One region of the Sporosarcina sp. USHLN248 genome, then DNA from elsewhere that is predicted to be linked to it. Evidence: riboswitches for the same ligand, from Rfam matches in the RefSeq annotation. Region 1 holds a riboswitch; the other holds the start of a gene.
What was found. A riboswitch is a leader RNA that binds a small molecule or an ion and turns the genes downstream of it on or off. The one in region 1 is predicted to bind thiamine pyrophosphate.
Positions count from the first base shown of each region.

Region 2: linked by a shared signal. The riboswitch ahead of WFH04_RS08640 (3-oxoacyl-ACP reductase) and the one ahead of WFH04_RS01405 (YkoF family thiamine/hydroxymethylpyrimidine-binding protein) in region 1 are both predicted to bind thiamine pyrophosphate.

Region 1 is NZ_JBBCZC010000002.1:80,591-88,828, forward strand. It holds gene WFH04_RS01370 (ThiF family adenylyltransferase) at 1-694, shown strand, start outside; gene WFH04_RS01375 (hypothetical protein) at 1,225-1,389, opposite strand; gene WFH04_RS01380 (SDR family oxidoreductase) at 1,522-2,439, shown strand; gene WFH04_RS01385 (NUDIX domain-containing protein) at 2,761-2,994, shown strand; gene WFH04_RS01390 (NUDIX hydrolase) at 3,001-3,189, shown strand; gene WFH04_RS01395 (vWA domain-containing protein) at 3,503-4,441, shown strand; gene WFH04_RS01400 (hypothetical protein) at 4,438-4,893, shown strand; TPP riboswitch at 5,174-5,278, shown strand; gene WFH04_RS01405 (YkoF family thiamine/hydroxymethylpyrimidine-binding protein) at 5,432-6,013, shown strand; gene WFH04_RS01410 (ECF transporter S component) at 6,015-6,596, shown strand; gene WFH04_RS01415 (ABC transporter ATP-binding protein) at 6,583-7,959, shown strand; gene WFH04_RS01420 (energy-coupling factor transporter transmembrane component T family protein) at 7,940-8,238, shown strand, end outside.
Region 2 is NZ_JBBCZC010000017.1:3,786-12,023, forward strand. It holds gene WFH04_RS08610 (hypothetical protein) at 1-151, shown strand, start outside; partial or broken gene WFH04_RS08615 (Nmad3 family putative nucleotide modification protein) at 249-806, shown strand; gene WFH04_RS08620 (hypothetical protein) at 1,205-1,768, opposite strand; gene WFH04_RS08625 (aminoglycoside phosphotransferase family protein) at 2,183-3,115, shown strand; gene WFH04_RS08630 (hypothetical protein) at 3,657-3,800, shown strand; gene WFH04_RS08635 (topoisomerase) at 3,972-4,373, shown strand; TPP riboswitch at 4,902-5,002, shown strand; gene WFH04_RS08640 (3-oxoacyl-ACP reductase) at 5,140-5,892, shown strand; gene WFH04_RS08645 (LLM class flavin-dependent oxidoreductase) at 5,911-7,218, shown strand; gene WFH04_RS08650 (hypothetical protein) at 7,394-8,191, opposite strand.

The DNA of each region.
Region 1 (8,238 bases):
AAATGTTCTTGATCTATTTACAGGACACGATGTGATTGTGGATGCAACAGACAATATGGAAACAAGAATGCTTGCCAATGACGCGGCAATGAAACTCGGCCTGCCTTTTTTCATGGGGGCATGTGTAGGCAGTTATGGTCTGACGTTTCCAATCGGTGTTAGAAGCGGCCAACCTTGTCTCCACTGTCTCTTGGACACACTTCCAACACTGAATATGACGTGCGATACGGTCGGCGTCATCAGTCCGATTGTCGTCACGACAGCTGCCCGTCAAATTACGGGTGTATTGAAATATTTGACAGGAACAAAGATTGAGCCCAAATTAGAATCCGTTGATGTATGGACTGAAGAGCGGGCGTCAATTCAAGTAGGAGATTTGAAAAAAAGAAACTGCCCGAGCTGTTCCGAAAATGCGATTTTTCCATTCCTGAATGCTCGAAATGCAATGCGGCCGGCAGTGCTTTGTGGAAGGGACACTGTCCAATTGACATGGCCGGAAAAAAGACAAGTTGAACTTTCTCATTTTGCCGAGTCGATCCGGAATTCAGTTGCAAACATGATCCATAATCAGCATTTGGTCGCTTGCGAGTACAATGGGAAACGAGTCGTCTTATTTCGCGACGGTAGAATGCTCATCCACGGCACAAAAGATATTATAACTGCAAAGAAAGTTGCTGCCGAATTATTTGGTTGAACTATTGATGGGCAGTATATGAATTAAGCATATGAAAAGGGAAGCCGGATAGACGTTAATCCGTGAGCCTTCCCTTTTTCAAACTATCTATAGAAGAGAACAAACTGAACTTAGTGAATTGATATCTATAATCGTCGGAGATCGTTTAAACTATTGGGATGTCCTCCCTACTTCCTTGAACATATGTCTTTTTGCTTGCAGGAGAACACGAATCGATGTGAATAGGCGTCATTTCTATTGTTTTACTTATTTTGTCATCGATTCCCTTTCATTCATCCGATAAAACTACCTCTATCCACGCTCCGAAATCATCGGACCTGGTCTCCATACCTATCTCAAGCATGCACTAATAAGTAAAGAAACCACACTAATCAAGTTAGTACAAAGAGTAGAATTACGCTTTTCTCTCATTCCGAAATTCGTTTCATTGTAATCGCTTAAGCCTAACATAAGGATTAGATGGTATCGCTATTCGGATATTGTACTGAAAGCTGGAGGACGAAGATATACTTTTGCTATTGGCTTTATTCTTAAATTTCTGGATAATACGGTTCGCATCTCGGGTTATAATAAAATGGCGGCCTTGGCCCGATTTTAGGCAGCCGAAATGTAGTTTCACCGTAATGAACAGTCACTTTTTCATCCGAATCATCCGTCAGTAAAACATCTGCATTGCATGAATTCGTTGAGTGCATGATCGTAACCTCCTATTGTCAATTGTTCTATCATATTCAACCTTGAATGAATTGTTGTGCGAAATAGTAACGCAACGATTGGGCGTATCATACTATGCCGTTGAAAGGCTTTTGAGAGAGGGGACAAAAATGATGAACGATCATGATGATTTTTCGGCATATCCGATGCAACCGAACTATGGCAAAATCACTCAATACGAAGACGTGCCAATGACCGTTCCAGAACAGCGTCAGTATCGACAGCCCGGTGTAGAAAAGTTAATGAATCCGAGACCGATTATCGAAAATCCATCTTATAAAGGATCCGAAAAGCTAACCAACAAAGTCGCTTTAATTACAGGAGGGGATAGTGGAATTGGAGCAGCCGTCGCCATCGCATTCGCGAAGGAAGGAGCAAATGTTGCAATTGCTTACCTCGATGAACATGAGGATGCGAGCCGGACGAAGGGAAGAATTGAGGAGTTAGGGCAGCGTTGCTTATTGCTTCCGGGAGACGTACGGAACAAACAGCATTGCATTCATATTGTTGAAAAGACAGTGAAGGAATTTGGCGGATTGGATGTGCTTTGCAATCATGTAGGCATTCAATTCCAGCAGTTAAGCTTATTGGATATTACAGATGAACAGTTTGACGACACTTTTAAAGTGAATGTGTACTCGCATTTTTATACGACGAGAGCAGCGCTGCCTCATTTAAAAGCAGGAAGCGCCATTATTAATACAGCATCCGTTGTGGCGTACGATGGCAATGAACAGCTGATCGATTACACGGCGACGAAAGCTGCAATTGTCGGATTTACACGAGCACTCTCGAACAGCTTAGTAAGCAAGGGAATACGAGTGAACGCCGTTGCGCCAGGGCGCATTTGGACGCCATTAATCCCTGCAAGCTTCTCAGCAGATGTTGTTACGCAAGCCGGCAACCCGATGAACCGCCAAGGGCAGCCATTTGAATTAGCCCCTGCATATGTTTATCTTGCCTCAGATGATTCCCGATTTGTCACGGGGCAGACGATCCATGTGAATGGCGGGGAATTTATTACTTCATAAATTCCATTACCTAAAAATAGCTTCCCGAAGTTGCGCGTCCAACTATGGAAGCTCTTTTTGATTGATTCATAAACTTACCACTTCCGAAACGTCCATGAAAATCTACTTCAAACACGCATAAAATCATACAACAACGCATAAACTTATCAATTTGACGCATATCGACAAGTCCACAACTCATATTCCAATTAAAAAACGCATAACTTGCCTACAGAACGCATAACACCTTTGGAATTGCGCATAAACTGCCTATTTTCAAGGGGAATTGATTTGCGGAATGTTGTGGGATTGGTATGATCGATTGATAAGGGGGAATGGGATATGAAAATGCCGACGCATATTATTGCTTGTGGGGGCCTTGTAGAAGATTTGGAAGGCAATTTATTAGTAGTGAAAACCGAGCATGGAGGATGGGTTTTTCCAGGTGGACAAGTTGAAGTAGGAGAAAACTTGATGGATGGTGTAATTCGTGAAGTGAAGGAAGAGAGTAGGATTGACGTTGAAGTGAAACACCTCATTGGCGTGTACTCAAATACAGGGATCTATAAATGGTAGGATAGCATGACGGATGTACCGACAAAGGTGATGTTCGATTTTGCATGTAAGCCGATCGGCGGCGAACTGTGCACATCGGAAGAAACATCGGATTGCCACTGGGTGCCAAAGAACGAGGTGCTTGAAATGGTGACAGAGCCTGCAATCCGAATTAGGTTACAATCGTACTCCGATTTTGAAAACGCTGTGGAGTAGATGGAGTACAAAACACATCCGGAATTTCAATTATTGCTAAGTAGGAAAGTTTAATATAAAGGAAGAACCACCTTCGCTTAAGGGTGGTTCTCACTAAAATCGTATTCCTTCTAACGCTTATACAATTTCTTCTTCTTTTGCATCGCTTGCACTCATAGGTAAGTTAATAATTTGCCTTGAAGACTTCTACTGCTTTCTCTCAAAAATACATATTTAAATTCTCTCTCATTTACTATTAGACTTTCCGACCCTTTGACTTCTGAATAATCTGTACTAATATAAAATACAATATAATTTGTGAGGAGTTGGCGACTTGAGAAGTATTTTGTACGCATCGCTGTTATCCCTTCTATTATTGACAGCATGCTCTGCAAAAGAAAATCCGGAAGTGACAAATGACAATGGCGCGGGTGAAGAAGAGCAGCAAGTTGAAACTGTAGAAGCTGCTGAGAATGAAGAGATTGAGGAAGACAATGGTAGATTGGAGGATGATTTTTATGAGATTGATGCTCCACGAGCACTAACAGAAGTGGAGCAGGAAATGTTGCGTAAACCTGGTATATATAGTGGAGAACATTACGATAAGAATAGAGTAATTGATTATTTGGATCAGCTGCCGAATGATTTAACGGAAGAGGAATTTTTAAAAGAACTTGTTTATTTATTGTCTGAAGACTATCACGAAGAAGTCGATCAGCTTATTCATTTTGATTCAACTGTTGAAGTAAATATTGAACGCCCTGATGATAAAATTGATTCACCTGAATTGCGAACAGCGCATTATGCCATTCTAATCGATGCGAGCGGAAGCATGAGAGCGGCAGTTGGCAATAAAACACGGATGGAAGCAGCGAAAGAAGCTGTTTATGAGTTCGCTAAACAAGTGCCTGAAGGAGCGACAATTTCGTTAAGGGTATACGGCCATAAAGGGACTGGAACGGTGGCAGACAAACAATTGTCGTGCAGTAGCTCAGAAAACTTGTTCCAAGGTCATTTTGATAGCGCAAAGTTCAAGCAGTCTTTGAATTCATTCCAAGCATCGGGATGGACACCGATCGGGCTTGCGCTTGAGACGGTAACGGAGGACATTCCCGAAAATACCGACCATGTTGTCGTATATGTTGTCAGTGACGGCATCGAAACTTGTGATGGCGACCCTGTCCAGGCAGCAAAGGTTTTGTCGCTGCGGACATTGAAACAGTCGTTAATATTATCGGATTTGACGTCGACAACGAAGGGCAAAAACTGTTGAAAGAAGTAGCGGATGCAGGAAATGGAGACTTTACGTATGTGAACTCAGAGCGCGATTTGAAAGCGTATATGAGGGAGCAGTACGAAGAATTACAAAACCGTTGGATGGAATGGAGAAAGGAAGGAACTTCACAAACGACAGCGATTGGAAAAGAGAAAAGGGAATGGGCAAGTGAACTAGGCAAGAGGATTAAAGAGAAAAGTGAACGTGAGAAGGAACGAATGCTTGTTGCGCAGGAGTTTTTGTTAAAAAAACACGGGGAAGATTTATGGCATTTAGAATACGCAGTTACAAGTTATGTTTTTGAAAAATGGAGATACGGTGTAATGGAGGGAAATAAGGCGTGGCTTGATACTCATCAAGAAGAGAGGGAGCAATTTAACGAGTACTTCAAAGAAGGAATGGAAAAGGAGCAGCAGTATAGGGATAAAAAAATCGGGCGTGATGAATAGAAATCGTAAGAGCCTTTGAATTTAAATTAAATCAAAGGCTCAGCTTGTTGACCAACGCTCGCTACTACGTTTGGGCCAGCAGGCTTAGGTTGTCTTCCTTGGCAAGCGTTCTCAAGCCAAGCTGAAGAAACTTCTATCTATTTACTACAGACCCTATAATGACTGTAGACAAAGCGAAAAGATACTTTGTCTATATAAAAGTAGGGAGTCATATGAATCTATTTACAAACATAATCTCTTCGACTATACTGGTGGCATCATAGAATTGAACTACATACCGTTTCTGCACTAGGGGTGCCATTTTGGCTGAGATGTGAGCTGTTGCTCCGATCCCTTATGACCCGATCAGGATAATGCCTGCGTGGGGAAGTGTAGTGACTTTCCTATAAGATCTTTGTTCAGCGGATGGCATCTCGTTATTGACAAGACGAATATGCTTGTATGTTTGCTGAATAGAGACTCACAAAAAATGGACAAGTGGCTACATCTTCTCGGATGTAGTCTCTTTTTTATGAAAAAAATGTAGGGGGTCACAAAAATGGAATGTGGATTCAGTCCAATTGTCGGATTTCGCTTTTCGCTTCATCCGATGGCAGACGATTTTGTAGCAATAATTAAAGGAGCTCTGGAAGAAACGGATACATCAGCTGTTTGGATGCATACAGACGATGTTTCGACGGTTATTCGCGGCAAACAGGTCCATGTATTCAATGTCGCCAAAGCGATTGCATTGAGTGCAGCAAAAACAGGAAAGCATATCGCGTTGTCTGGAACCTTTTCTGCAGGCTGCCCTGGCGATAGCGCAGGCGATGCTTATTTGAATATGGGAGATGCAGTGCTAAATAATGATCGTACGAAGCAATATGTCTCTTCACAATTCGCATTGTATCCGATGAACAATCCTTCGTATATGGATATTATTTATCGTGAAGTGGATCATGCTAAAGAGCGTGGGGTCTTTAATGAATCGATGCATTATGCAAGCGGCATTCACGGAGATATTCATGATGTTTTCGATTTTTATGAAGAAGCTTTTTCAAATGCTCGCTCCGAAGAACATAAACATCTTGTTATGACGGTATCGATGAGCATGAATAGCCCTTCGCATGGAGGACGATAACATGTTGAAATCGTGGAAGTTGAAAGAAGTCGTATTAATGTCTTTGTTTTCGGTCGTATTTGGGATTGTCTATTTGTTGTTTCTTCATGCGGGCAATATATGGGCAGGCTTCATTGGGCCGATTGCTTATGAATGGATATTTGGCATTTGGTTTATCGTCTCGATTATTTGTATGTACATTATCCGCAAGCCTGGAGCGGCAGTCATTTCCGAGACGATTGCGGCAGCTATTGAGGTGTTGTTAGGAAATGCAGTCGGACCAAGACTTATCTTGTCCGGGGTTATACAAGGCTTAGGTGCAGAGGCAGCTTTTGCCGTGACGAGATACAAACGCTTCGACCTTTGGGTGCTCATGTTGGCTGGCGCAGGATCTGCAATATTTAGTTTCGTTTACGGCTATTTCTTAGGTGGCTTTACAGTGTTTAGCACCGGGTATGTACTGCTCATGTTTGGCTTACGAATTGTAAGCGGTGCAGTAATTGCTGGAGTTGGAGGAAAAGCGGTCGCAGACGGACTGCTTGCGACTGGGTCTCTACGTGGATATGCAATTGCCCGTTCTGAAAAAGGTGATGCGCGTGCCTGAAGTGATTCGGTTTGATGCAGTGCATTTTCGATTTCCGGAAGATGAAAAGTGGGTGTTGAAAGATCTTTCATTTTCAATCAAGCAAGGGGAGCGGGTCGTCTTCACTGGTCCCAGCGGCTGTGGAAAGTCCACACTTCTCTATTTGATCAATCGGCTATATCCTTATAATTGCGATGGCATTGTAAAGGGAACGATTACGCTGTTCGGGAAAGATAGCGAAGCTTACAAACCGGGTGAGGTGAATCATCGAATTGCGACTGTATTCCAAGATCCAGATGCTCAGTTTTGCATGCAAACGGTTGAAGAAGAGCTTTCCTTCACATTGGAAAATTTGAATGTCCATAGAGAGGAAATGGATGATCGGATAGCTGAAGTGCTTGCGCTAACTAAGTTGACAGCATTCAGACATGCAGTCATACACAATCTATCCGGAGGACAAAAACAACAGATTGCCGTAGCTTGCGCTTTAATAATGAAACCGGAAGTCCTATTAATGGATGAGCCAATTTCCCATTTGGATCCGTATACGGCAAAACAGTTTATACGTTGGTTGGACCGCCTGCAAAGAAGGTTATCCTTGACGATCGTCGCAATTGAACATCGGCTTGAATTATGGGATGGCTTTTTTGAAAGGCAAATTCCACTTAAGAAAATGCCGACTGCAGCTACTATCGAAAAAAGGAAAAGCAGTAAGCAGAATATCCCTTCACTTATTGTGAATGGTCTGCGAACAGATACCTTTCTACATTCCTCTTCCTTTACGTTAAACCGCGGTGAAGTAGCTGTGTTGGCAGGACCGAATGGCAGCGGGAAATCGACGATGCTGAAGGCACTTTGCGGTATCATAAAGACGGAAGGAAAAGTGCAGCCAAACTCAGTCGGGTATGTTCCGCAATCGCCGGAGTTTTTATTCCTAACGAAAACGGTCCGTGAGGAAATTGCATATGGCGGTGGAGAAGCGGTAAATGAACTGATCGTACGTTTGGATTTAGCTGAAGTTGCAAACACCCATCCGTTTGCGGTCAGCCATGGACAAAAAAGGCGGGTTGCCATTGCTTCGATGCTTTGTGATGGCAGGGAAGTGATTGTAATGGATGAACCGACATCCGGCCAAGATACGGCAGCTTTGGAAGAATTGTTCCGCCTAATCGATGGGCGGGCAGTTGGCGGCACGACTTTTTTAATCGTCACACATGATATGGAATTTGCGTATAGAATAGCCGACTCCGTTTTATTAATGAAAGACGGAAAGCTGACAGGGAAGTACAATGCGGAGACCGTTTGGAATGATCATCAACTGCTTTCTGAACACCATTTGCTTCAGCCGATAGGAGGGAGCCAACGTGAAGTCAGCTTTGCATAATATGAACCCTTCCATAAAGTTCATTTCGATTACAATATGCATGTTGGCGATGGCATTCTTTTTCAATCCGTGGACTCCTCTTGTTTGCTTTGCAGGCGTTATAATGCTCCAAGCGTTTTTTAGTACAATTAGTTGGAAACGATGGATGCTCTTTATGGTTCCGTTTGCCATTATGGCTTTCGGCTATTTTTGGACGACGATTGTATTTGCGGAAGAGCGTACAGGAGAAGTCCTTTGGTCGGTTTGGAATGTAGATATTACAGAAAGCCAATTCAATCA
Region 2 (8,238 bases), on a different contig from region 1:
AAATGAAGGGTTTTTAAAAAAACTTAAACTATTAGTATTTTCTTTAATAGGACTTGGATTATTTGGTTTCATAATTTTTATCATACTTGATTCCATCGATATTCTCAAAAAAATTATTAGTCATTGGTATAAGTCAATTAAGGAAATTTGAAGTTCTTATCAATTAAATGATTAGAGTTAAGAGAAGGTGAAAATATCTTTTCACTAATATTTTTTAAGGGGGACTTAAATAGGCAAGAAAAGTTAGATTGAGTAGAAAAGGATTTGATTCAAAATCAGGTGGGAAACCAAATCCAATTTTAAATGGAAATCTAGTTTCTATACCGATACTCCGTGCTGGATCAGGTGATTTCTATACATATAGTTTGCCTACGTTAGTTATACGGATGTTCATGCAAGAGTTGGGGGCAAAGCATCATTATGTAGAACACATAGATCCCGACACTAGAAAGACAATTCTGCAAAATTGAACTACTGAGTGGAGATGACTATTTGGACAGAGCAGACCATCCGAAGGGTTATTAAATAAAATGAAAGGTGGTAAAGGAGATATATTATTATTTTTTGGTTTGTTTAAAGAAGCAAAAATTACAGATGGAAAATGGAAGTATATACATAACGCCCAAAACATACATGCAATTTATGACTACTTGGAAGTGGATGAAGTGTTTGATATTAAGAAGGGGGAAGTTCCGCCTTCGTGGGCACGGTACCATCAACATTTTAGAAATAGGGAAGAATATGCAACTATGAGAAATGTATTTATATGGCTACTGAATCACTTACAACCTCCTCAGACAAATTAGGTTATGGAGTATTCAAACATAACGAAGACGTAGTATTAACAAAGCAAGGTTCAAAAAAGAGATCATTATGGAACCAGGCCACTGAAAAACTTGCGTTTTATAGATACAGTAGTTTACTAACAAAAGGGAAACGTTTAGAACGGATTGAAAGAGCTAATGGATTCGCATCATTAAGAAACGTTGGAAAGCCCGACTATAAGCGATAACTTATGTACGACTTTTTTTGAATCCTATGAAGTGATATTCATTAGCAGAAAATAGAATGGAGGAAACGGGATTTTTCAAAAGTAGTGTATGATTGGCAATGTCGCTAGTGGGTGACTAGGCGATCCCGCTGCTCACCACTAACATTGAAAGAAGAAGAGCCCACTTTAAGAGTGAGCTCTTCATGAATCTGATTACGCTTCTCGCAACTTCTTAATTATTTCCTCAGCATACGAATCAGTAAACCGAATGCTCCCATGATCCCGTACAATTCGCCCTTCCTTCATGCGAATATCAAGCCAATCGGTTATAAAGGAAGGCGCATATCCACCTTGGCCGAATTCCCCGCCAAATGCGATGATGTTTTCATAAACAGCTTCATATTGGTCGCGACTGGTGTCTGGATACGACTTCGTATATAACCAAAACTGCACATCGTACATGACATATGATAATTCATCTGCGTGGAAAGAAAAATGGCCTTTTTCTTCAACAATCCGTGTGCAGATGCTGCGGATTTTCTGTTCTACCTGTTCCAATTCGGTTACCCCTGAGCAGAGCTCCGCAAGCAGGGGAGAAAATTTGCCGTGCGCTACTTTATCCAAAGCTACTTCTTTGTCCTCTTCAGAAGTATCATAATGTTCATCGTTCACTATGCCTTTAATAAACACCTCAAAATTATCGGCGAGGAATGTAATCTCATAATCACCTTCTTGATCGACATGAATCACTTCAGGCTCAGAGGAAGCTTGTAACATAGTTCTTTCTCGATCGAATCAATCAGTTCATCCGTAGGTTGTTCGGATTGATTCGATTCATTTGCGTACTCGCTGTCCTCCAGAAATCGGCTATAAACATATCAGAAAAAGATGTTCTTCTGCTTTATTCCCCCGGTTAATTTATACGATTTTTCCATTTTTGTCTCCTGATGATATCTATAATTGTTGGTAGCCTATACCATACAAATAATAGTAACATTTGAGAGAAAGGATTTTAAAATTATCCTACCATTGATCTATTAATGAAGGGGAATAAGGGGTTTGTGAAGAAGTGTACTTAAACGGAGCAGGTTTGTGAAAAAACGAGGGAATTAGTAAGGAATATAATCAATATCTTTTGTAAACATCTGTAACTTTATAATTGTAAACGAATTATCTCTTGGAGGTATAAATATGAATGGAATTGATGTGTTAAAAAGGTTTGGCTTTCAAATAGACAAAGAGCCTAAAAGTATTTATCCTTTTTCACCTGTATATCGAATAACTGATAAAGGGAAAGAGTTAATTGTTAAAAGGACACAAAATCCGATAGAGGAAGCAAGAAAATTAGTAAATTATACTACATATCTAAAGAATAATGGTATTAAAGTAGTCATCCCTGTGGATATTCAAATGGACAATCCACAAGATATTGGAGAGGAAACATATGTTGTCTATCCTTTTATTGAAGGAACAACTTATAGAGGAACTGATAATCAAATATTTGATGCAGGTAAACTGCTGGGACAAATACATCAACTATCTCTTGAGGATAATAAATATGAGTTGGAAGAATATGATGTTTATGATTTTAACAATGAAGAAATTGAAGAAAGTGTTCAAGCAATCGAAGAGTTTGCAAAAAAAGTTAATCATAGAATTGATGGCATTCTATTAAAAGAAAAACTGTTACAAATCGTTACCCAACAAGAAGAGCTAAAAATTGTTGGGTTGCCAAATGTCGCAACACCACACGATTATAAAGCGAATAATTTAATTTATTCTCCGAAACCTTATTTAATTGACCCAGATAATGCTAAATGGATTCCTCGAATATTTGATTTAGCGTTAGTTTTACTTTTGTTTCATAATGAATTATCAACTGCACCAGATGAGATATTTACACCGAATCAATGGGAACTTTTCCTGTCTGGGTATAAAGAATCGGTCAGTTTAACTGATTTAGAAAAGAGTTATTGGCAAAAATCCATAGAACACGTATTTTTAGATGAAGTAATGTGGCTAATGGCTGAGTTTGAGGAAGATTGGGATAATCCTTCACAACTAAAGCTTTTTGATAGCTTGATAGATTTAGTATTCGATTCATCAAAGTATAAACTTAATTGACATTAATTAGTTGTAAAACTTTACCCTTAATAATGTAAAGTGGAACTTGATTCATGTTTCAACTCCTCATGAGCCCAAAGAGAAAAATTTTGTTTTTTTACCAGTTCTTAGTGTATTGTTTGATTAAACGAGAATTGTCTCATACCCTTGCTATTGCCATTCCTCTAGTTTCAGGACTTTTTCGAATGAACTGCGCATAAGTAGGACACACACATAAAACGCTAAGACATCTTATCGTTTTTTTTTTATAAATTAACAGAAAAGACAACTATTAGATCAATCAGCTCTGAGGAGTAAAAATTCTTCGAGATAAACCTTCCGAGATTACTGCCTCCCTGACAAATTCCGATGTATATATTTAAAAAAATACTGAATATTTCCGCTGGATCAGATCTCATTGTGCTAAGATATATAATGATATTCAACAAACGGCCAGATAGCTAAAGTGGAACATCGCTGAATGGGCTATGCATTATTTTCTAAAGGGAAATACTGTTAAAGAGGGATTATCAAATATGTTGTGGGTAGAGGGGGGCTAAAGTTGGGATTTGTTGATGACTTAGCAGGTGCTATATATGATATTTTAAAGTTTTTTATATGGGCAATTAGCTACTTAGTTGCAGGGGCGATAATTGTTGCAGTTCCTATGTACTTGACAGTTTGGGTGATTGGTTTATTTCAGTAATCATATTGGGAAGCCGTTGCGGTTAAGCAATTTGCGTCCGTTCTGCAAACGGCCCAGTTAGCTGAACAAAAATATGTTTAAATTGAAACTATTTCCAATAGATATCGTTAAACTTATGCATGGAGAATTGTTGTGAAATTTGCACTTTGTTTTTGAGAGGAGAATTGAGAAGTGAGGAAAAAAGCTATCATTGCAGGGATTTTATTTAGTTTAATTTTGTTAGTCGCGTGTAATACAACCGAGGTATTAGAAAGCGAGCAAGAAGTAGTAATTTCCCAAGAAAACGGTGGAGATGATGGAATATCAAATTTCTTATCTGAATTACAAAATGAAACAAATGAATCTATTACAAAGGAGACGGAACTTGAAAGTGATTCACTAGCAATAATGGTTGGTGGGAGTATTAACGAATTAACAGTTTCAGTAGGTTTTCCAAAGGATGCCAAAATTGATAATACATTGATTCAGCAAATAGTTGAAGAGTCTATTAAGAATGTTTCTGAAACAGAAACAGCAACAGATAGTGAAGAAGAAATAAAAACGAAAATAAAAATAAAGATTGAGGAATACTAACGGGATGTTTTGATTTATCAGCAAAAAATCGGTTGGCCGGAACAAGTAATAGAGTAAGTCTATCCTTATCTATAAGTTTCTGGATAAATAATTAATTTGAAGGATATAGTCAATAATTATAATAGGGGCTGTCCAATATGTTCCTGAAATAGAACAGGTGAGGAAAACGATTCGTTTTTCCTCACCTGTTCTTGTATTATTCTCATTTAAAATCCTGAAAGTAGCTCGTGGATGCCAGCCACTTTTAGAAGATTGTGGGCCAATGCCCAAACGGGTAGATGAATAGATCGTCTTTCCGTGAATGTCCAGTTCTTTGTGGATTGAATATCATTCTTGTAGTTGCAAATCTGTTCTTTCACATGTTTATTGAAAAAAGCAATCAAAGCTGATCTTATATTTTTTGACTATGGACCCAAGGAAATAAATGGCCAAGTTGTAATAGATCATTCAATATGCTATGGTTTAAAGTACAGACTAATAGAAATATTATAAATGGCCGCATGATCTAAAAACTCTTAAAAACTAAATAGTATGCACTAGGGGTGTTATTTAACTGAGATGAGTAGTGACTCAAACCCTTTGAACCTGATCTAGCTGAAACTAGCGTAGGAAAGTGTAAACTCTTGGATATACGAAGAGGGATGACTCTGTCTTCTTTTTGGTATGTCATCATAGTGTTACGCAACTTTCCTTTTGGAAGGTTGCGTTTTTTAATTTTTAGCTGCCATTTACCGTTTCAAATAATATACGTACAGGAGTGGTTGGGATGAGTAAAGTCGTATTGGTAACAGGAAGTAGTCAAGGGTTAGGGGCAACGATCGTAAGGACATTGGCAAACCAAGGATTTCGGGTAGTCGTCAATTACAATAAGAGCAAAGAGGCAGCCGACAAAATTGTTTCCGAGATTGGAAAGGAGCATGCGATTGCCATTCAAGCGGATGTCACCAATCGTACAGAAGTGGATCGTATGGTAGAAGAGGCAACTGACTATTTTGGGCAAATTGATGTTGTGGTGAATAATGCATTGATCGATTTTAAATTTGATCCAATCAAGCAGAAACCTTTCGCAGAACTATCTTGGGAAGATTATCAAAGACAGTTGGATGGTACGTTAAAAGCAGCATTTAACGTAATTCAAAGTGTCGTCCCTCAATTTATGGAACGACAAAATGGAAGTATTATTAGTATAGGGACGAATTTATTTCAAAATCCTGTCGTACCTTATCATGAATATACGACAGCGAAAGCAGGTTTAATCGGTTTTACACGTAATATAGCTGCCGAATTAGGGGCGTATGGCATAAAGGCGAATGTCGTTTCAGGGGGCTTATTGAAAACAACTAACGCCAGTGCTGTTACAACGCCGGAAGTATTCGATTTAATTGCCAACTCAACGCCGTTGAAGAAAGTCACCACACCTCAAGACGTTGCGAATATGGTCGCTTATTTGGCTTCAGAACATGCAAGCGGCATTACAGGTCAGAATTTTACCGTCGATGGCGGTTTAACAATGAACTGACAAATGGGGGTGTGAAAAATGGCTGAAATGAAAGGAAAACATTTAAACTTAGGTGTTTTGCTGTATGGCTGCGGACACCACCAAGCTGCTTGGCTAATGCCTGATTCAAGTGTTGAACGGATTGGTGATATTACCTATTATCAGAACTTGGCTAAGTTGGCGGAAAGGGGCTTGCTTGACGTCGTATTCTTTGCAGATAATCAATCATTTGTAGGCAAAGAAACCAGTGATATGCCGGCGTTTTGGTTTGATCCACTGATCAATTTAACAGCCATATCCCAAGTGACAGAGCATGTAGGGTTAGTTCCAACGATCTCAAGTACTTTTTCCAATCCATTTACGGCTTCACGGCAGCTTTTGAGTTTAGACCATATAACAAAAGGTCGTGTTGGTTGGAATCTTGTTACTTCAATGACTGATGTTGAAGCGCAGAATCATAGTATGGATAAGCTACCATCTCATGATGATCGCTATGAAAAAGCAGATGAATTTGCAACGTTAATGAATCAGTTGTTTCTTTCCTGGGACAGTAAAGCGTTTCTGCATCAACGTGAAGAGAAAAAGTTGATCGATCCTTCAAATATATCGCCATTTCATCATGAAGGTACCTATTTTAAGGTGCGTGGACCGTCCACTACGCCGAAAAGTCCACAAGGTAAACCGGTCGCAATGCAGGCAGGGGCGTCCAAACAAGGTATTGCATTAGCCGCAAAGCATGCCGATGCTGTTTACTCAGTGTCGTGGAACTTCAAGCAAGCAAAAAGATTTCGAGAAAAAATCAATGAGCAAGTGAAACAAAGCGAGAATAGCGACAAACATATTAAAGTGTTCCCAGGCTTAGTAACTTATGTCGGTAAGAGTCGTGAAGAGGCTTTCGCTAAGAAAGCGGCATTAGACGAACAATTACCTATTGAAACGGCTTTAAGACAGCTGAGCATTTTTGTTCGACAAGACTGCTCCAATTGGGCACTTGATGAAAAGGTTCCACCATTGCCGCCTGTGGAGGAATTTACTGGACCGGTCGGCCGATATGAGACGATATTAGAAATACTTCAGGATACAAACCCAACAGTAAGGGAGCTATTGGGGTATCTAAATGCTGGAGGAGGACATTTCACACTCATCGGCACGCCTGAAGAGATTGTCAATCAGATGGAGCTTTGGTTTGAAGCAGGGGTAGCAGATGGTTTTAATCTTATGCCTCCCACATTGCCCGGTAGCTTAGAGGACTTTGTTGAATTTATAGTACCCGAGCTGCAAAAGAGAGGTCTTTTCAAAAACAAATATGAAGGCCACACGTTGCGTGAACATTTGGGACTAGCCTAGTAAAAGATTAGTAATTGGCAAGTGATTCTATACTGCTAACCTTTAAAATCAGCACCGTGCAACGTTGTGCTATTAATATGATCAATCCCTTTACGAAATATATCAATCATTTAGTGGATAAGAAAGCTGGACGATAGTGAATCGAATTGCGTACAGTTTTTTCATCGCGAAAAACTCACGGACAATAAAATCCTTCGATCGGTTTATCAAATAGCATAAACATATCTTTGAAATACGTTTCATCAACTAACTTGTCCAAAACGCCTTTGTAATACCCCGTCAAATTACGGATTGCTTTCTTCTTCGTAGCCATCACAGTAATCATTAAAGCACGATACGCAAGGTCTTCGAATACGTGGAGATCGTCTTTGTAAATATCAAACTTCAACATGCTTCCAGATAGGGCCCTATGAATTCCGTAGAATTCACGGGCCATTTTTGTGTCTCCGATCGTTGCGGCAAGCAAGTCTTTCATTCGACTAAATAGACTTGTGGAGTACTTTGACGATTCCGTAGGAGACGTGTAGTTAAGATCTTTAGATTTTAATAAAGATTTAGAAAGAGTAGCTTCGTCTGCCGGAAGCTGCCCTTTTTCCTCGTTCTCATGCGGTTTGTCGTCATGGTCACGGTCGTTCATTTTCCCCTGGTCATCGAAAGGCAAAATGCTGTAAATGTTGGCGCCAAGCCCGCTCATGACCGGTCGGATGTAATGGATTTTCTCGATGATGCGTAGGTTGACGAGTTTGCGGATTGCCCGTCTTACTGTTACGTTGGATTTTCCAATCGCTTCCTCGATCGTTCCGTGTTTCAAATGAGCAGCCCCATATTTAACGGAGTAGCGGCGAATGACGTCTAAAACTTGGCGATCTGAATTCGTCATTTCATCATAGTGCATCATCACATGCTGTTCAGCTGCAGCGTCCATTTCCTCAATTGTGTGAAATCGTGCGTATTCTTTCAGATAATGTGTCATGCTCATTCCCCCTTTACCCTCTATATAGAAGGGAGGGGTCAAAAAGG